DNA from 2 places in the Paenibacillus sp. FSL K6-3182 genome. Region 2 is predicted to be linked to the other one. Evidence: riboswitches for the same ligand, from Rfam matches in the RefSeq annotation. Region 2 holds a riboswitch; the other holds the start of a gene.
The links. Region 2 has a riboswitch for cyclic di-AMP ahead of MHH56_RS17955 (C40 family peptidase). Riboswitches for the same ligand answer to the same signal wherever they lie in the genome.
Positions count from the first base shown of each region.

Region 1 (10,900 bases), 1.7 Mb from region 2:
TGGAGGGGTTTGAAATGGCAAAACCGCTAGAGTTAGATGCGCAATGGCTGGAGCGTATTTCTGAACAAGTAACGGGTCTTAATTATGGGCATGTAACGATCACTGTTCATGATGGAAGAATTGTACAGATCGACCGGACGGAAAGAACACGTTATGATGGTCCCTCTCAGAAGCAGCAGGTTCCGTCCGAATCTTCACAGCAATCGAAGCAGCGGGACAATTCATCAACGGGCGAAGCGCTTAGAATTGTGCAGTAGCTCCCTAATAGATTCGATAAATATACAACAAACCCAATGCCGCGCAGGCATTGGGTTTGTTGTATACTGGAAGAAAAGTATCCATAAGGAGAATATTAATGCCGGATTGGTCCTATCAGTCCTTGTTTCGACCTCTTTTATTCAGGCTTCCTTCTAGGCTTAGCAGAACACTGACTCTAAAAGCAATGGGTACGCTGAGCAGCATCCCAGGCGGTACTTTTGTTATTCGTACACTTGGGCATATGGAGCCATCACCTCACTTGGAGCAGAAGCTAGCAGGCATTCCCTTAACTACAAGTGTGGGATTGTCAGGCGGTCTAGATCCGCAAGGAGTGGCGCATAAAGCGCTGGCTCAGTTTGGATTTGGTTTTATCGAGCATGGTCCTATAACCGTCAAGCAAATTAAGAGTGATAAGCCTATAACGAATGACATCCTAAATGAAACCATTCGATATCCAGATTATTATGAAAACGACGGTGTAGAGCAGTATGCTGAGCGTATGGGAAAGCCAGGACATTCGTTGCCGCAGCTTGCGAGAATTGCTCCAATGCCGCATGCTTCTTGCGAGCAGGCTCTAATCGAGCTTAAAAGCATGCTGGTGCGGCTAAGTGCAGCGGGTGCGGTTGGTTTTTATGTTGATGTCCTGCATTCATCAAGGAGCCTCGAAGAAGCCCACACTATTTTGAAAGGTATAGCCGGATACGCTTCCGCACAACCGCATGCTAATAAACCTTTGTTTATTTATGTTCCGCCTGACTTTTCTAATGACAGCCTAATCTCGCTGATCCACGCAGCAGAGGGAGTTTGGAGAGGCGTGGTCATTGGAGAAGCAATCTGCGAAGATAACAACGAGGGCTATGGCGCAAGCGTGGGTAAAGAGGCCAAGGCGTTTACTTTGGCCAAAATAAAGCTGCTGCGAAAGGAATACTGTTCCCACTTGCTAATCAAAGCGGGCGGGGGCGTGCATGAGCCGCAGGATGCGTTAGATCTGCTGAAAGCAGGCGCTAACGCCGTTCTACTTCACAGCGGACTGATTTATGCAGGGCCTGGTCTGCCAAAACGGATTAATGAAGCTGTCATTTATGAGCAGGTCCGAGATCTTCCTGCGCAAGTGACTCCATCATTCTGGAAGCATTGGGGCTGGATGCTCCTGCTTGGAATCGGCATGATTATTGGCGGAATATTGTCATGGATTATTGCTGCGACTACGGTGCTGCTGTCCTATGATTTGAATTTTATAGACATGACGTTGGACGAGCTGAAGCACGTCAACCATCATCTGCTGCATTTTATGTCTCATGACCGAATTACGCTTTCCGGAACGATGATTACAATTGGAATATTGTATGTTCAGCTGGCTAGACATGGATTAAAGCATAGTCTGCACTGGGCTCGAACGGCTTTGATGACGTCTGGTATTGTTGGGTTTTTAAGCTTTTTCTTATTTCTTGGCTACGGTTATTTCGATCCGCTGCATGCGCTAGCTGCTGCTTTTTTGTTCCCGATGTTTCTGCTATCCATGCGCAAAAATCCGGATCAGCCCTATCGCTTGCCAGTTAATGTTCGTAATGATCGAATATGGCGTTTGGCGATGTATGGACAATTTTGTTTTGTCGTTTTGGGCTTCGCGCTGGCTGTAGGCGGTTTAACGATCGCAGGCGTTGGGATTACAGAGGTGTTCGTACAGTCGGATTTGGTTTATTTGAATACGACGCATAACGAGCTGAATGGGGCGAACTTGAAACTCATCCCGTTGATAGCCCATGATAGAGCAGGATTTGGCGGAGCGTTGTTCTGTGCTGCACTGGCCATTCTTATTATTGCGCTATGGGGAATCCAGCAGGGAACGCGCTGGATATGGTGGACGCTGCTGCTTGGCGGAGCACCGGGCTTCTATGCGGGCTTAAGTGTTCATCTATCCATCGGTTATATCGATTTTTTGCATCTTTCACCTGCGTTGTTTGCGTTATTGCTTTATATTCTCGGACTTATTTTCTTGTATCCTTATTTAATGAGAAAGTAACAAGTGTAGCGGAATTATATCTGATGTATCAGCCGCGTATCGTTGATAGGCAACAAAAAAAAGGAGCAGCGAGCTGCTCCTTTTTCTTATGAAATGATGAATTTCACGATTACAGCAACAGCGAAAATGACGGTCATTAAACCGAGCATGCCGCCAAAGCCGAAAACGACGTCCATCAAGTCATGGCGAGGCTCTTCGTTAAAATGCTCGCGCGGGTCTCTTACGTTTTCCATCGTTGACGTCCTCCTTGAAAAAGACCGATTGCGTAAGTAACAACCAATTTACGGTCGTCTTTATGTAGTATCGGTTTATTCAACTTATATTAGTATACTCAAACAGATAAACAGTTGTAAAGCCAGAACCGGTGACAATTGTAAAACAAAGTATAGCCGAGTTATGATAAAATATGAACAGAATCATATGGCAGTCGGAGGCGAGAGCATGGATCATCAGCAAACGGATCGGGAGCAGGCAGAGCAGCAGCTTGCAGAGGCAAAAGAGACGATACGGAACAAACTAGCTTTGCTCCCGGATCAATCAGGCTGTTACCTCATGAAAAACAGCGAAGGCGTCATCATTTATGTAGGCAAGGCAAAAGTGCTCAAAAATCGCGTGCGTTCTTATTTTAACGGCAGCCACAATGGCAAGACGCAGCGGCTCGTATCTGAAATTCGTGATTTTGAATTCATTGTAACCTCTAGCAATATGGAAGCACTCATTTTAGAATGCAACTTAATTAAACAATACCATCCAAGATATAACGTCCTGTTAAAGGATGATAAAACGTTCCCCTATATCAAAATTACGAACGAGAAACATCCGAAGCTCGAGGTCACAAGACGTATCATTAAAGACAAGGGCAAGTACTTTGGCCCTTATCCGAATGCTTATGCCGCTCAGCAGACAAAGAAGCTTCTGGACCGGCTATATCCGCTTCGCAAGTGTAAGACACTCCCAGATAAGGTGTGCTTGTATTATCATCTAGGACAATGTATTGCACCGTGTGAATTTGATGTGCAGCAGAGCGAATACGATCGGATGATTCAAGAAATTTCAAAGTTTTTGAACGGCGGTCAAGATGTCGTGAAAAATGAGCTGCAGCGCAAGATGGAGGAAGCAGCCGAGAAGCTCGAATTTGAACGGGCGAAGGAGCTTAGGGATCAGCTGATTGCAATCGATGCGGTCATGGAGAAGCAGAAGATTACGATGTCCGATGCGCTTGACCGTGATATTTTTGGTTTTGCAGTAGATAAGGGCTGGATGTGCGTTCAAATATTGTACATGCGCCAGGGTAAGCTCATTGAGCGGCACGGCACAACTTTTCCTTATTACGGGGAAGAGTATGATGATTTCATGACATTCGTTACGCAGTATTATAGCGATAATCCGGCATTGCCTAAGCAAATCCTGCTGCCAATACCGCCTGAGCTGGAAGCGGTGGAATCAGCGGGCGGAGTGGCAGCAGTTGATGAGGCAGCAGCTACGCACGCTGACGATGTCATTGCATCCTTGCACAGCTGGCTGAAGGTTAAGGTGCTTATGCCGCAGCGCGGACGCAAGAGCGAGGTCGTAACGATGGCTATCGATAATGCAAGGGTGATGCTGGACGAGAAATTCAGGCTCATCGAACGAGATGAGGAACGAAGCGTTAAAGCGTCAGAGTCGCTTGCAGGCTGGCTAGGGCTGGATGAAGTACGCCGAATCGAGGCATTTGATAACTCCAATATTCAGGGGACGAATCCCGTTTCGGCTATGGTTGTCTTTACGGACGGCAAGCCAGACCGCAAGGAATACCGCAAATACAAGGTGAAGACAGTACAAGGTCCAGATGATTACGAAACGATGCGCGAGGTCATACGGCGCCGCTACGAGCGTGTGGTGAAAGAGGAATTAGCTCCGCCGGACCTGATTGTAGTCGATGGGGGCAAAGGGCAAATATCTGCGGCGCTCGACGTGCTTGAGAATGAGCTTGGGTTGTACATTCCCGTTTGCGGTCTTGTGAAGGATGCGAAGCATAAGACAGCGCAGCTTATGACTGGAGATCCAGCTGAGATTGTTCCTTTGCCAAGGGACAGCCAGGAGTTTTATTTGCTGCAGCGCATTCAAGATGAGGTGCATCGCTTTGCGATTACATTCCACCGCGAGCAGCGCGCCAAGTCCATGGTGGAGTCGAAGCTTGATTCGATTCCGGGCATTGGCGAGAAACGACGCAAGCTGCTGCTCAAGCATTTTGGCTCGATCAAAAAAATAAAAGAGGCCTCAGTCGAAGACTTTCGGCCTCTATCTATTGGTGATAAATTAGCTTCGCAAATTATAGCTGCTCTAGGGGAGGAGTCGTCGTCATAGACGGCTTCTTCTCTTTTTTGTGACTTAAATATTTTAGAACAAATGCAATCAGTACCGGCAGCACGGAGAAGAAAATAGCTGAGATTATGTTCGGTGCTGTTCCAATAGTGAGCAAGGATAGGCCAACTGCAACGCTGTTGAAGATGGCATGGGTGAACATGGCTGTAATGAAGCCGTATCTGACGAAGATAAAGCTGAACAACAGTCCGATAATCATCAGCTCAAACAGTCTCGTCGTGGACGGATAAAAAGGATACATCACATGGCCCAGCGCCCAGAAGAAGGTAGGCAGCAGTGCTGCGGCAAACGTGTTTTTAAACCACCTGCGAAATAGTCCAATACCGAAGAAGCGGAATACGGCTTCTTCGCCAATTGCGGCAGCCCAAGCAAGCACGGGCATCAGCCAAAGAATGCCCATATTGTATGGGGATTGTGAGGCATCTGATGTTTCCCAAGTGCCAATGGACAGCTTCAAGGCGATAAAGATAACCGATTGAATTGCGAATAGGATGATCGCGAATAAATAGGACAAGCCCACGCTGCGCCAAACATAATCGCCATACCCTCTCTGACCGAAGCGCGGCCATAAAGCGCGGCCCTGCGCCTTCCAGAGGCCGTCTCCGGCAACGATGGATACATAAATGGAACCTGCCATTGGAATCGCTAGCAGAACACTTACGATGGCAGTGATCGAAACGGTAGCGCCTGCCATATCCGTCTCGCCGAGCGTAGCCCGGATACCATCCAGAACGTTTAAATTCATGATCGTATAAGTAATTAAATAAATGATCGTTAATACGATTCCGTATTTAAAGGATGTATGTTTTCGATACAAAACGGAGTAAATAATAGCTAAGACGAATAAAACGAAGCTCATGAACAGATAACCGATAGAGGTAAGGTATCCAGCTATTTTATCTTGTTTCTTTACATAGTTTATGTAATCGGATGGAGCCTCGAATATCGGTTTATATTTAGTAATGATCGTACGGTCATTCACGACAAGAGCGTTAACCAATACGTTAAGATGAGCATTTTTAATGGAATAACCTGCAGGAGGCTTAGGCTGCCAGTCGCCATTAGGCAATATTTGACCGCCTATGAATTCAGTACCGCTGAAATTTCCTGCAGTTAGGAAGGCAATAGCTTCTTTTGCTTTATCTGCATCTGATAGCTGTTCCCCCTCAAGCTTCAAGTTCCAAGCTACGACTTTCCCGCTATGCATATGTAGATAAACATATCCGCTGCCGCCGCTTGCGAATTTAAGATCAACCTGAAACGTATCTGTAGGAAACCTAGGGTCATATTTATCCGTATATGCTTTGACTAGCTCATATTTAGATAAGTAGCCATTCATAATTTTATCGGTTTGATGTACGGCTTTAGCCGATTTCACCTTCAAGCCTGTTTCTTTTTCAACAAATGCAGACGCCTTATCCTCCGCCGCTGATTTCGTTATGACCTTGGTATTCATTTCGCCAGATGAGATAGCCGTAATCATGGGAACGATTTGTACGGCCCCATAAATAATAAAGCAAGCAACTGCTGCCCATATAAATCGTTTCCATTCATTGGGTTTAATAGAATCAATCATAGTTTCACCTCAACTGTCTTCATAATAAATAGCTCATTTTATTACCTTAACATATGAATCCCTAAATTATCCAATGAAAATGACCGTTTGTTTTCAAAAAAATGCGAAATAACGATGTCCAGCAAGCTAGCTATGTGCTGGTTCGTCCCATTGCCCTAATTTGAGCTAATATCGTCCTGTTTGTCATAAACGTCACCTTTATATCAGGAGTGCTTAGGGATTATAATCGTTATCGTCATACTAATTGCATAGCATAGCCGAATTTCCTAAGGAAATCGGGGGAACCATAAAGTTGTCTAAATGGATGAACCTGCTGAAAGCAAAGCAGTTTAACATTAGATAGCATGGGGTGAATTTTAGCGGTGAAGCATCGTCTTCTTCCGCTGAATAGGGCTGCCTGTCCAGGCCCGAATCCGTCAGCTAACCTCGAAGGCGTATTGGAACAGGACTCATCGCACGAGCACTTGAGTTTCCAGTGCTTTTTTTTATGCTTAAAAACAAAAATGACAATATGACATAATCAAAAAGAAGGGAAATGGATGAAGGTTAGTTGGAATGTTTTGAAGTGGTCACCCCCGCGTATTTTGGTAAGTGGATTCGCTCTTATTATATTGCTGGGTGCCTTATTATTATCCATGCCTTTTGCATCGGTAAGCGGTGAGAGATTGCCTTTTATAGATGCGCTGTTTACGGCAACTTCGGCAACCTGTGTAACAGGGTTAGTTGTCGTTGATACTGGAACTTATTTCTCTATATGGGGTCAAATCATATTAATGTGCCTGTTCCAGCTTGGTGGACTCGGATTTATGACGATGGCGACGCTGGTAGCGCTCGTACTTCGCAAGAGGATTTCGCTGCGTGAGCGGCTTTTGCTGCAGGAATCCATGAACCAGTCGAGCATGGAAGGCATCGTGCGTTTGATTAGACGCGTTATTGTGTATTCATTGACAATAGAGCTTATTGGCGCTGCGTTGTTTGCTTCGAGGTTTGCATTTGATATGCCGCTGGGCAAAGCGATTTATTTTGGAGCCTTTCATGCGGTTTCATTGTTTAACAATGCTGGTTTTGATATTTTTGGGAACTATCGCAGCTTGACCTTATACGTATCTGATCCAGTCGTCAATATTGCAGCTATGATGCTGATCATATCGGGTGGACTCGGCTTTGTTGTTATGTCGGACCTGATGGAGTTCCGCAAAAACCGCAAGCTGTCACTGCACAGTAAGGTCGTGCTATCTATGACAGGAACGCTTATTGCAGTAGGGACACTCGTCATATTTATTTTTGAATTCTCGAATTCGAAGACACTGGGCTCTCTGGACTGGGGCGGGAAAATTTTGTCTTCGTTCTTCCAGTCGGTAACGCCGCGGACGGCAGGAGCCAATACGCTTGATTATACGGCTATTCGGCAAGCGACGATGTTTTTCACCATTATATTAATGTTTATTGGCGCCTCGCCCGGCTCGACGGGCGGCGGCATCAAAACAACAACCTTTGCAACGTTGGTCGGCGCTGTATTTGCAATGATTAGAGGACGAGAGGACATCGTTCTTTTCCGTTACAGATTAGGCAAAGACAGAATTTTTAAAGCACTCACGATTACTTTGATCTCTTTATCGCTTGTCATTATTGTAACGATGATCTTGTCGATGACGGAGGATCAAGCTTTTATAAAGCTATTGTTTGAAGCGACATCAGCATTTGGAACAGTAGGATTATCCGTTGGTGTTACGCCAGAGCTGAGCCTTGTTGGGAAAATAGTCATTGCATTAACCATGTTTGCCGGAAGACTTGGACCCCTGACGCTCGCATACGCGCTTGGGCCTCGTACAGAGAAAGAGCTTTATCGGCATCCAGAGGGCAAAATTACGATTGGATAGGAGACTTTGCAAGTGGGAATTAAAAAGAAACAATTTGTCATCATCGGCTTAGGGAGATTTGGTTCGAGCTTAGGGCGCGAACTCGTCCAGCTTGGCCATGAGGTGCTTGGAATAGATAAGGATGAGGAAGCCGTTCAGGACATGAGCGGTATTCTAACCTATGCTGTATCAGCTGATTGTACGGATGAAGAAGCGCTGCGCTCCTTGGGTGTAAGAAACTTTGATTGCGGAGTTGTCGCGATTGGCGATGACATTCAATCCAGCATTTTGACAACCATACTGCTTAAGGATTTGGAAGTGAAGCAAGTTGTAGCGAAAGCTTTGACTGAACTGCATGGCCGGGTGCTTGAGAAAATCGGTGTCGACCGCGTGGTCTATCCTGAGCGCGATATGGGTATTCGAGTTGCGCATCAGCTAGTATCCCCAAATCTATTAGATTATATCGAGCTTTCCAAAGAGTATACGATCGCCGAGCTTGCTGTACCGCAATGCTTGGATGGCAAGTCATTGCATGATCTTAATCCGCGAGCTAGATTTGGATGCAGCATCGTAGCCATAAATAAGCCCAATGGCATCATTATTGCACCGACAGCAACGGATGTCCTTTCACTTCGTGATGTCATGGTTATTATAGGAACAAATGAGCAAATAGAAGACTTCGAAGCATCCGTTATCCGTTAATTTTTTTATGTAGTGGAAGAGGCTTATCATTAGAAAAGGCAGATTAGGCTGAAATGGATTTGGAAGTGTAATATTGGAAATGCTGAAGGACAGCAGCTATTTTAAAAGCTGCTGTCCTTTTTGCTGGGGAAGCCTGCTGCAAGCTCGTTGATCCAAAGGCGAACGGACGGGCTGAGGGCGGCCGAGTCCGCATGAATGAGCGAGGTGGTACGTTTTGTATCTTCAAGTTCTCGAATGGGAATGACGGTAAGATCATTGTCTTCAAGCAGTTGATTGCGCATATACGATTGAGGCAGGAGCGTCGCAGCACGGCAAGTATGCAGCAACCGAAGGATAGCTTCAAACGAATCAATTTCCATTCGCACATCCGGCTGAAGATGATATTTGTCAAACAGCTCGTCGGTCAACAACCTGTACCAAGTGCCTTTGGAGAACAAGATCATCGGCATGCCGGTCACATCCTGTATACCCAGCGTGCCTTTATCGGTAATAACCTGATTGCGAGGCACCACGAGCGATAGATGATCCTCAAACAGCGGAATGCACCGCAGCGTTGAATCTTCAATACTAGAGGCGACAATGCCGATATCGGCTTTGTGATCTCGCACGAGCGATACGATTTCATGCGTCTTGCCGGTAATCGCTTTAATGTCGATCTCCGGATGGGTAGAAGTTAAGCTTTGAATGAGATCGGGCAAAGTCGTTTGAAGCGTCGTCAAGCTTGCGCCAATGGTAAGGGTCGTATGTCCAGCCGAGGTGAACTCAGAGACGGTTTGCAAATATTTGCGATGAAGCTGGCGAAGCTCCAAAGCATATTCATAGGTCAATTGCCCAATTCGAGTAAGCTCCAGCCGTTTTCCGATGCGATGAAACAAAGGAGAGCCTAGGTCCTGCTCAAGCTTGGCAATTTTGCGAGACAGTGCAGGCTGAGACAGGTTTAGTAAGGCGGAAGCCTTGTTCATACTGGACTGTTCCACAATAACGGTAAAGACATGCATCTCTTCATTCATGAATGAAACCCCTTATGTCATTTTGTTATAAGAAATTATAAAAAATAAGCAATTCCATTATAAGCTTAAAAGGAGTAGGATGGGAAGTGTGGCTAATATGTGTCGAGTTTTGTTGACGGACATACATGCTGGGGTTACAATGTAGAATGATTTGCCAAGCGTAAACTGCTGATGACAACCATTGGCTGCACAGCACCTCGTTTGCGCTGGAATATAAGCAATGTATAAAGGGGAAACCGATACATTCTTATATTTTAAGAAAAAGCATGCTAGCACTCACAGTTTTGAAAGGAGAAGGAATGACATGAAAGGAAATTCGTATTTCTCGCGCAAGCTTCACTCGCTTCTCGGGATCATTCCACTCGGCGGATTTATCGTCGTGCATGGTCTGACTAACTACCAGGCGTTTGAACGCGGGCCTGAAGGCTTTGACAAAGGCGTAACTCTCATTAACAGCATGCCCGTGCTGCCGCTGCTCGAGATTTTCGGCATTTACCTCCCGCTATTGTTTCATGGTATTTACGGCTTGTATGTCGCTTACCAATCGAACACGAATACGGGGCGTTTTAAGTACGGCCGGAACTGGGCATTTACCGCACAACGGATTACAGGGGTAATTACTTTTGTATTCGTTTTCTGGCACGTATTCCAAACTCGGATTCAAGTTTATCTCGGCAACATCACGCATGAGGAACTGGGATCAACGATGAATCAGATTGCGAGCAACCCTACTTACTTCGTACTTTATGTTATTGGTGTATTAGCAGCTGTTTTCCACTTCAGCAACGGCCTTTGGGCGTTTCTGATCAGCTGGGGCATTACGATTGGCCCGAAAGCTCAACGCATCTCTTCATATATTTGCATGGGCGTTTTTGTAGTCGTATCAGCATTGTTTATTCTTTCGCTTATTGCGTTCAGCGGAGATCAATTCAAAGAAGCTGCAAGTGCTGCATTGGCACTTACGAATATCGGTTAGTTTGTAGACAAGGAGCGAAACGTTATGGCTAAAAATAAAATTATCATCGTAGGCGGCGGTCTTGCAGGCTTGATGGCTACCATCAAAGCAGCAGAAGCTGGCGTTCACGTTGATCTGTTTTCACTAGTACCG
Region 1 covers NZ_CP150265.1:5,729,801-5,740,700, reverse strand. Annotated here, with positions in the region: gene MHH56_RS25250 (YezD family protein) at 15-257, shown strand; gene MHH56_RS25245 (hypothetical protein) at 356-2,281, shown strand; gene MHH56_RS25240 (YqzM family protein) at 2,368-2,514, opposite strand; gene uvrC (excinuclease ABC subunit UvrC) at 2,723-4,627, shown strand; gene MHH56_RS25230 (CPBP family intramembrane glutamic endopeptidase) at 4,593-6,221, opposite strand; cyclic di-AMP (ydaO/yuaA leader) riboswitch at 6,467-6,671, shown strand; gene MHH56_RS25225 (TrkH family potassium uptake protein) at 6,761-8,101, shown strand; gene MHH56_RS25220 (TrkA family potassium uptake protein) at 8,120-8,782, shown strand; gene MHH56_RS25215 (LysR family transcriptional regulator) at 8,884-9,792, opposite strand; gene MHH56_RS25210 (succinate dehydrogenase cytochrome b558 subunit) at 10,097-10,768, shown strand; gene sdhA (succinate dehydrogenase flavoprotein subunit) at 10,793-10,900, shown strand, end outside.
Region 1: linked by a shared signal. The riboswitch ahead of MHH56_RS25225 (TrkH family potassium uptake protein) and the one ahead of MHH56_RS17955 (C40 family peptidase) in region 2 are both predicted to bind cyclic di-AMP.

Region 2 (10,900 bases):
ATGATCCGCTTCTATTTTTTCACCATTTTCCAAAAGCAGACCCACTGCTTTTCCGCTGCGGCTCAGCACTCTTTGCACACCGCAGGAGGTAACAATCTCGCCATCGTACTCGCGAATCACTTCAGCCATTGCCTCGCAGACGCGGTTAACGCCTCCAACGGGATGAAAAAGGCCAAATTTATGTTCCAAATATGCGAGAATTGTAAATGTACCCGGGCATTCCCATGGCGACATGCCTAAATATTTTGCTTGGAAAGTAAAAGCATATTTCAGCCTTTCATCTGTAAAATAACGTGAAAGTCTGTCATACACGCTTCCTACCGCATTCAGCCGCGGCAGCGCTTGAAACACATCCCGAGAAATATAGTCGCTTAGCTTGCTGAAAGGCCGCTGCAGCAGCGGGGAAACCTTGTTATATTTCTCCCCCTCCTCTTTCATAAACTGAAGATAACCTTTACCGTTGCCGGGAAATAGCGCCTCGATCCTCTCAACCATCTGCTTCTCGTCCCGTGTCGGTGAGAATGCAACATCGCCGAATTGCAGCCTATATAGCGGATCAAGCGCAATGAGCTCAACATAGTCGTACAAGGAGCGATTTACAGATTGAAACATTTCTTCAAGCAGGTGCGGCATCATGAAAAACGTAGGTCCTCGATCAAAAAAATACTCCCCCAGCTGAAGCCTGGAGGTCCTCCCACCTATATAGGGCTGCTTCTCATAGACGGTAACTCGGTAACCTCGGCCAGCCAGCTCCATTGCAGCTGCTAAACCGCCAGGGCCTGCTCCAATAACGGCCACGATTCCCTTGTCCATACAAATTCTCCTTTCCAATAAAACGAATTAACTATACAAACATTATACAAACATAATACATACTCGATAATAGTCTGTAAAGTTAATTTATTTATTAGAATTGGAAACTTAACCCTAAAACCTTATCTTTAAACCATCTTTCCCATTCTTCTTGATTGCCATTCGGCAGCACCCAATCTGAATAAGGTTCTGGTACGCCTTGGAAACCTTGTCCGCCTAAAACTATCTCCAGATCAGCATGATGAGCCAATAAACGGTTTATAAAAGCAAAAGTGGGTTCCATCAAGTTTGCGTCAGTTAACGATATACATAGGACTCGAATTTGCTGCGACTTAATCAACTCTGTAATGCCATCCTCCGGAGTATCTGGTCCAAGATACAGCACGTCAGCCCCTTTTTTACGCAAAAATAAAGAAAATAAAAGTAGTCCTGCTTGGTGATGTTCACCAGATGGACATAAAGCAAGCATGCGGGGCAATCGATTATCAATCGGAAAAAGTTGAAAGAAACTAAGACAACGCTGAATCACGAACTGTGTAATAAAGTGCTCCTGCGCGACAGAAGCTCTGCCTTCTTCCCACTCCGTGCCGACTTTAATCATTACTGAAAATAAGATTTGATAGATCATAATGTCATAGCCATACATGGAAAACCCTAAATCAACCATCGTTTTTGCTTGTTCCGTACGAAAGTTGCAAAGCGTGTTATATAAGCGCTCCACCATCTCTTGATGAGCCTCTTCAGCCCCAACTATAGCATGGGTCTCTGTCTTCGTTTCCAACATACGCTCGCGCAAAAGCTGCTGTTCCTTTAGCAGTCTAACAGCTTGCGAAATCGTTACACCTTTCTCATCCGTCTGGTTTTTGAGGAAGCGTAAATCCTCCATATTTTTATCATCAAAGAGGCGATAGCCTGTTTCTGTCCGAATGGGCTTAATCGCTTCATATCTTGTTTCCCAAGCACGAATCGTAACTGCAGGAATACCTAGCAGTGTTGAAGCTTGTCTGATTGTGTACATCATTACATTTCACTCTTTTCCTTCAGTTTCCAAAAAATGCGCTGCAGCCGAAAACGATTATAGCGCTGTACAATGATAAATGGGACATTGGCGACAATGGCATAAACGATCATGATCCAGCCATATATGCTTTCGTTCCATAGGAAAAATAGTGGCGCAGGCAGCATCGATATGATGTGAGTCCACTCTCCGCGCCGCGTTTCAAGTATAAAGGTCTGCAAGTAAGCTTTCTCAAGGACAGCTAATTTTTTCTTGGCAAAGCCTCCTTGAAACAAGCTTCCTCCGTCTGGCAGTTTGTCTTTCCAAACACGAATGAATATCAATCGTTCATAAACCAATTCTTCTCTGCGCCTCTTTGTCTGAGGCTTCATGCGATCAGCAGTGCGACTGAACCAAGCATCAGGCATTTTCAAAAACAAATAGGACACACCCATATGCACAAGCAGCCATGCAAAAATATTTACAACCAATGTCCAAAACGGTGAAAATTCAAAAATTCTCACTTTCGCCCGCTTCCCTTCATAGTTGAAATCGAGCGACCTTTCCATGTGACCTTGCGGCGAAAAAAGGTTTGCAGCGTTGAACTAGCGAAGATTCCCATAAAAAAGAGAAGCGGTATAGGAAACAGGAAAGCGGTCTGGAAACCAAAATTTCCAGCTCGGCTTAACTGTATATTTATTAACAAAACATAAGCGAGGTAGCTGATTATTCCTATCGTTATATGGTCGCTTGATCGCCAAATTTGAGGATTCAACCATTGTGTAACAACCGTAATCGAACCAGTTAGCCACCAGATTATAGCTAGTAAACGCAGCGTTGTCGTAGAAGATGCACCTGATGCGAAGCTTTTACTCCAGCCTGCACACAATTGCCGAATGCCTTCCGGGTACATTCGGAAAGCAATAACGCTTTTTCCGCTACAATTTCGAACCGTTTGCTGCTCAGCAAATAGAAGGCCTAAGCTGTAATTTTCGAGAATACGCTCACGAACAGCCTCGTGCCCACCTGTTTGAAAATATGATTCTCGGGTACAGACTATACAAGGACCGAAAGCGCCTACAGCCTTCTTCTTTGTTGCCGCAGCAGTTTGAGGTGCTCCAACCGCTGCTAAGACGATGATGTTGAAGAAAGCTGACAACCATTCATAGGGCCGCTTCATCTTGTGGTAAGGCTGGATCGAAAGCAGCCCGTTCTGCTTTGAATGGGCCTCAGCCAGCACCGCCAACCCAGCATCCTCTAAACAAGTATCTGCATCAAGGAAAATAAGTAAATGACCGCTTGCTGCCTGCGCGCCATTCCAGCACGCCCAGCTTTTACCAAGCCAACCATCCGGCAGCTCGCCCGGGTTTACAACGATTGCACCAAATGATTCAGCGATGGCTGCTGTTCGATCAGTTGATCCATCATCTACTACAATCACTTCATATGGAGCGAACTGCTGACCCTTTATTGATGGAAATAACTGTGTCAGGTTTCTCTCTTCATTTCTAGCTGGAATGATAACTGAAATGCTTGGGAGACTCTTTCTATCGTTCTTTGTGAAAAGCACCGAGTCCTCTTCTAATGGTCGGATTTTGTTCAGCAGCCAAGCACCACAAATAAGTCCGCCAAGCAACAGCACAACATTCCCAATCATAGATCTAATCCTCTGTATGAAAGGTACCAAAACTCCTTATATGACTCGTTAATCCATGTTTTCTTATACAAACAGCTCATTTTCCCCAAAGTTGTGTACCACCTTTCACCAGGCTGATTAGGTCATTCCATTTGGCAGTTAATAATGGTTATACAAACTTACAACCACAGCCCTATCTTTGGTGAAAATGATGGCATTCAAACTATACAGCCATTATTCGCTCTTTTTATAGCCTCATTCTCGTCGTTTAACGACGAAATAGCAGGAGCTATCCGAAGATTTGATCCTGCAAAAGCTGCATGTTATAGGTAAAATTTGTTAATACTTAAAATGGAAAAGTGTTGGTTAAATGCATATCACGCATTCTGCTTATCGCATTAACCTTTTACGTTAGTTCTACAACGATTATACGATTGTGTATATAGTTTGTCATCTGCATCGTTTCGGCTAAATGACCAATGATGAGAGGAAGTGCTCCTATGAGCAAAAAGATTATTGTCGTCGGAGGCGGACTCGGCGGACTATCAGCTGCTATTCGCCTCTCTGTAGATGGGCATCAAGTGACCATATTAGAAAAAAATGAACGCGTTGGCGGCAAATTAAACATAAGATCAGGGCAAGGCTACACTTTCGATACAGGTCCTTCTATTCTGACGATGCCTTGGGTGCTCGAACAGCTGTTTGAAAGTGCTGGCCGCAATCTAGAGGATTATATGAAGCTGGTTCGTGTTGAACCTCAGTGGAGAACTTTTTTCGAAGATGGGGTAACACTTGATATAACAGGTGACTTCCCTGACCTAATCAAGCAATTCGAACAAATCTCACCGGTTGATGCACAGCAATTCCTCTCTTATTTGGATTATTGTCAGCAAATGTATCAGCTCAACACAAAAAGCTTTTATAACAAGAGCCTTAGTGGTCTGAGCGACCTACGGCGTCACCACAGTATGAAGGAACTGTTAGCGATGGACCCGATGAAGACGATGCATCAGACGACAAACCGCTTTCTGAAGGACAAGCATTTGCGTCAATTGTTCGATTTTTTCATCATGTATATCGGTTCCTCGCCTTATGCCGCTCCCGCTGTGCTGTCACAATTAATCTATGTACAAATGGGGCTTGGCATCTATTATGTAGAAGGCGGTATGTACCGAATTGCGGAGGGTATGCTTAAGCTGCTTGATGAGCTCGGTGTGGAGGTTCGCACTTCAGCTCCAGTTGCTCAAATGAATACAGTCGACCAAACCGCAACAGGAGTAACTTTAGAAGATGGCAGCGTAATAGAAGCTGATCTGATTGTGTCTAATCTTGAGGCAATTCCAGCGCATCAGACACTGCTGCAGCATCATCCGAAATCGGCCGACCGCGTAAAGGATTTAGCTAAATACGAGCCTACTGTATCAGGACTTGTGCTGCTTCTTGGCGTGGATAAAGTGTATGAACAGCTTCTGCACCATAATTTCTTCTTCTCTGAAGATCCAGATAAAGAGTTCAACGATATATTTGTCGAAGGCAAACCTACAGATGATCCAACAGTGTACATCGGGGTTTCAAGCAAAACCGATCCTGGACAGGCGCCGCAGGGCAAAGAAAATCTATTTGTGCTTACTCATGTGCCGCCGCTCAAACCTGGAGAAAGCTTTGAGTCACAGAAGGCGGCTTACAGAGACCTAGTTCTGAATAAGCTCGAACGTATGGGATTAACGGAGCTGAGACAGCATATTGAGTTTGAATATACGTTCACTCCAGATGATATTCAGCAGCTTTATGGTTCTAATGGCGGTTCCATCTACGGCATCGTAACGGACCGCAAGCTTAACGGCGGCTTCAAAATTCCAAGCAAAAGCAAGCTGCTCGATAATCTTTATTTCGTTGGCGGATCAACGCACCCCGGTGGCGGTGTCCCGATGGTCACTTTATCCGGACAACTCACCGCTGACCTCATTAAAGAGCAATTGAGCATTGCTGCAAAATCCGTCATGTAGGCAGATTCAATTCAAATAAAAAACCTCTAATCCGTTATCGCGGATTAGAGGTTTTTATCAATTGATTAATTATTAAATAAGTTCAAGGACCATTCCGCCTAATGCACCGGCCACAACAATCATCCAAGGTGGAAGCTTCCAAAAAACAAGCATAATAAACAATACGGCAGCCAGCATAAAATCACCTGACTCTACTATCGCGCTAGTCCAAAGCGGATCATACAGTGCAGCCAGCAATATGCCAACTACAGCGGCGTTAACGCCAACTAATGCACCTTGGATTTTTGAGTTATTTCGCAACATATTCCAAAACGGCAATGTTCCAGCAACGAGAAGAAATGCCGGCAAAAAAATTGCAGTAGTTGCAACAATGGCTCCAGTTAATCCACCAGAGAGAGTACCAAGATAACTAGCGAATGTAAAAAGTGGTCCAGGAACAGCCTGCGCAGCGCTATAACCTGCTAAAAAATCCGATTCATTAACCCATCCGGTAAAGACAACTTCATTCTCAAGTAGCGGCAGCACAACATGTCCGCCTCCAAACACCAGTGAGCCTGCACGATAATAGCTATCGAACATCGCAATCCATTCCATATTTCCCCATTGCCTTAGAAATGGCAAAACAATTAGAAGCGTGAGAAATATAACGAGGCAGGAGATCGCAAGGGAACGGCTAATTCGAATGTTCAGATCAGGAGTTCCCTCGACTGTTTTCATACGATATAACCATACCCCGATCAGTCCAGCTGCAGCAATAATGATTACTTGACTATAGGCCGCTTGCCAATATAACGTTACCGCAGCAGCGATGACTGCTATCGTAGCTCTATTTCGATCCGGTGTTAGTTTCTGCCCCATCCCTAGAATGGCATGAGCAACGATGGCCACCGCTACAATTTTCAATCCATGAATCCAACCTGTGTTTCCAAGATCAAATCCTTGCAGCAGAAAAGCAAAGGCCACTAATGCAATGATCGATGGCAGTGTGAACCCTAACCAAGCCACTAGTCCGCCCAATAACCCAGCCCTAACTATCCCTATACCGATCCCAACTTGACTGCTGGCTGGCCCGGGTAGAAACTGACATAAAGCAACGAGGTCTGCATAACTTCTTTCATCCATCCATTTACGGCGACGAATATACTCATTGTGAAAATAACCCAGATGGGCTATCGGACCTCCAAATGAGGTAAGTCCTAGTTTAGTAGATACAGCCAGTACCTCTACCAAAGATGCGATTGTTCCTCTTTTCAATCCTATAGCCTCATTCCATTACTCATGATACTTACATTGTAAGCTTGCGAATTATTGACTTACAACCCTTTAACAAATACTTAATAAATGGTTACATAAAAAAAAACCACCTCGTAAGGTGGTTTGTAAAATCATTACGCTTTATTTAGACTCCATCATCGCAGCAAATGTATCTTCCGTTACGACACGCCTTGCTGTTACATAACGCTTTGCGTAATAAGAATCGTTAAGATTTGTAATCGTAACCCCTTTGCTTGTAGAAGAATGAGCAAATTTCCCATCCCCAATGTAAATGCCCGCATGAGAAACGCCTTTGCCGCTTGTGTTGAAGAACACTAGATCACCCACGCGTAGTTCATCTTTATTGACCTCTGTGCCTGTGTCTGATTGCGATTGAGATGTTCTAGGCAGCTTAACATCAAATTGATTAAAAATATGTAGAATAAAACCCGAGCAGTCAAACCCTTTGCTCGTTGTGCCTCCCCATTTATAAGGAGTTCCAACAACCTCGCTTATGGAATTCGTAAGCACTGACTTGTCCGACTTATCTGCAAGCACGCTTCCTCCTCCAGTAAGCAGCAGCAAGCAGGATAACAATAAAATAAAACCCTTCTTCAAAACAACTTCTCCCTTCGGTGCCTACGAGGTTAGCTTATGGGTTCGGTTGAAGATCCCTATGCTTAAAAAAATACATTAAGCAATTCACCCTGGGTGGTTCCCCCGTTTCCGATATACAGAACTCGGCATGTGAATAAACCTTATAGTATCGTTAAATTCGATTGTTTTTACCATAATCCTGCAATTGGTTTATTAGAATACTTTCATTTTTCTTCATTATTAATATTTATTTAGCTGTTCACTACATGATTTTTGTCAAAGGTGCTGATTTTTTTATAATTAAAATAGATGAATTTCCAATCACATTTTCAAAATATAACGGTTTAAACACAAAAAAAGAGTATCCGTATTTTCATACAGTTACTCTTTCTAGTTAAGCAAGTTTCGCCAAAATATCGACCTTTTGCCAAGAACGTCTCCTCCATCTGTAGAGCATCAGTAAAGCTCTTATCCATTCATCGATTGAAAAGGCCAACCATATTCCTACCAACCCCATGTCGAACACAATCCCGAACACGTATGCAAGCGGTACACTAATCCCCCACATGGATACTAACCCGGCAGCAACTGGAAATTTCACATCTCCAGCCGCATTTAGACAACTGATAAGCACCATGTTGCAAGCCCGAGCCGGCTCCAGCATAATCGATAACAACATGAGCTGCTTGCCTAACAATATAATTTCTGCATCATTAGTAAAGAGGCTGAGCAATAGACCTGAGAAGCTATAGATGAAAATACCAAGCGCAAGCGAAATGACAAACGCCAGCTTCAAACTTTGAATACTGGATCGATAAGCATCATCCTTCTGATGGGCTCCAATCAGATGTCCAACAATAATTTGCGTTCCTTGACCTATTGCCATTGAAAAAACAAAAACAAAAGAAGTTATGCTCTGCGAATAAATTTTTGTCGTTAACGCTGCCGTACCGATCAGCGTGATTAGATATGTGATTACAACCTGTGAAAGATTATAAGAAACATGCTCACCTGCCGAAGGAATACCTAATTTAAATATAAGGCCAATATTTTTTCTTTGAATCTTAAATGGACTAATCAAGCCAACCTTATACTCCAAGCTTCGAATACATAAAATCAAATAAGCGATCATCCCTATGGCACGGGTTATCCATGTAGATGCTGCTACTCCTTCTACACCTAAATTAGGTAAGCCGAAGGGCTCCATCAGCACCAGATAATTTAAAGTAATATGCAGTACATTTATCCCCAATGCGATGAACATCATTTCTTTCACTATACCGCGGCATCGTAAAATAGTACCTAACGTCATGCTGATTGCTGTGATGAAGACGGAGCTGCCGACAATCGATAAATAGCTGACTCCTTCTGCCATCACATCCTCGGGCACTTTAAAAAGCGCTAAAAACACGTCGGCATAGACAATCAATCCTGCGCTAGCTATTAAACCGAGCATAACATTCAAAGTAAGCGCCGTTCTCCCGATTCGATCGGCGCCATGCAAGTTGCCTGCGCCGAGCCATTGATTGAGAATGACACTTGTACCCACCGTAACAAAGCCAAACATCAAGCCCACTACAACTAAAATCTGGTTAGCTATCCCAACCGCTGCCACTGCTCCATCAGAGTAGCTGCTTAGCATCATCGTATCGACCGTTCCAATCAGCATCCCAAATAAAGCTTCAATAAAGATAGGCCATGTTATCGAGATGATGCTCTTTTGGCGCGGATCAACCTGTTTACTCATTCAAATTCACATTCTTCCTGTTCATGTACTACCCTGCTGTTATCGTCAGACTACTGTTATCATGTATGAGAGTACACCCTATCCAACAAATAGGGGTTGAGAGAATGCGCCAAAACCGCCTTCCAAATAAACTGCCGCCCTTACGTAACCTTCGTCACCACGACACTTGTAACTAACGCTATTGAAACGACCAGAAGTCTCGTATAGTACATTTCCGTCTTTGCCAAACAAGGTTGCGTATTTGTACATCCGGTTCAATCCTTCGCTCGCAAGCAGCTTAAACTCGATCGTCCCATCCGTTGTATGGATTGATTCAAACCCATAGCCTGTGGAAACATAGAAGCTTCCGGCTTTCATTGCTGCTATAATACTCTCATTGGTGTTTTGCTCTGCGAGCACCATATTCCAAGTTCGTTTTTCTTGCCCATACACATGAAAATCATCTCCGCCAAACCCCCATACTTTCCGCCCAGCTGAGAGCAGCGCATCCCATTTGTCAAACGCAATGTCGAACGCTGGATTTCCTTCGCCATTTACGATCTCGATTCCGGTGTAGTAAGGCATCGCGAGCATATCTTCAATCGGCCAATACTGCGAATAATAACGATTCGGATGAACGAGTACGCTCATTCCTCCTTGCTTCGTGCAAAGGTCAGAATACTGCTGATACCGTTCTACCGAAAACTCGTTGGAATAGCTGTCCATCATCGAGCGCGGAGGGTTAATGAGTAGCATATGCCTTTGCGGACTGCTAACCTCCATTGCTTCAAATACGGTCGTAATTGAACGTTTTCCTTCATGAACGGTAATGAAATCGTGGTCGGAAATGCCGAGGAAATCGTATTGCCCATACATCCGGTAAACCGTCTCAAGCGTTTGAGAGCCGCAAGCACTATTTGTCGTATGGTTATGGAAGCTCCCTTTCAGCCACATGCCCTCTTGTTTATCATAAGGATTTGAAATGATTACTTGTGTCATTCAATATGTTCCTCCGTTCCTGCCTTATTCTTTGACCGAACCGATCATAACGCCTTTGGCAAAATACTTCTGAATAAATGGATAAATCATAATAATCGGTGTGATGACGATAATAATCGTCGCCATTTTCAGCGAGTTTCCTGTCACCTGAATTTTGTCCAGCATTTCATATTGCGTCGAACCAGCCGCTTGCTCGAGCGTATTTCGAAGCGCATCTGCCCGGGTCAGCATTTCCTGCAGCAATGTCGATAAAGGCCGCAGATTGCTCTCTCGAACATAGAAGGCACCTGTAAACCAATCATTCCAATGCCCCACTGCGTTAAATAACGCAATGACAGCAACAACCGGCCTGCTGAGCGGCATGATCACCTTCATGAAAATTGAAAAATCATTATATCCATCAATTCTTGCAGATTCTTCGAGGCTCGGACTGATCTCTTGGAAGAAAGTCCGCATAATTATTAAATTCCATGCACTATACAAGCCCGGAATGATATAAACCCAGATTGTATTCGTCAAATGCAAGTCTTTCAACAACAAATAATATGGAATGATGCCACCGCTAAACAACATGGTGAAAAAAATAAGCATGGTAAAAAACCGAACGCCTGGCATCGCTTTTCTCTTTAATGCGTAAGCTGCCATAGCAGTCAAAAAGACGCTCGCTAATGTCCCGACAATCGTTCGGAACAACGAAATGCCGAATGCACTTACAATATTGGAGGATGAGAAAACTTCCTTATAGTTTTCAATAGACCATAATCTCGGCCACAAATAGATGCCTCCTCTTTCCGCATCTTTGCCTGAATTAAAGGACAAAGCAAAGATGTTCAGAAACGGAAGAATGATAGATAAACATAAAAGAATGATCA
Region 2 covers NZ_CP150265.1:4,062,407-4,073,306, forward strand. Annotated here, with positions in the region: gene crtI (phytoene desaturase family protein) at 1-813, opposite strand, end outside; gene MHH56_RS17930 (cobalamin B12-binding domain-containing protein) at 908-1,834, opposite strand; gene MHH56_RS17935 (glycosyl-4,4'-diaponeurosporenoate acyltransferase) at 1,834-2,334, opposite strand; gene MHH56_RS17940 (glycosyltransferase) at 2,331-3,467, opposite strand; gene crtI (phytoene desaturase family protein) at 3,947-5,452, shown strand; gene MHH56_RS17950 (chromate transporter) at 5,525-6,706, opposite strand; gene MHH56_RS17955 (C40 family peptidase) at 6,848-7,324, opposite strand; cyclic di-AMP (ydaO/yuaA leader) riboswitch at 7,328-7,462, opposite strand; gene MHH56_RS17960 (MATE family efflux transporter) at 7,698-9,050, opposite strand; gene MHH56_RS17965 (phosphoesterase) at 9,129-10,028, opposite strand; gene MHH56_RS17970 (carbohydrate ABC transporter permease) at 10,053-10,900, opposite strand, start outside.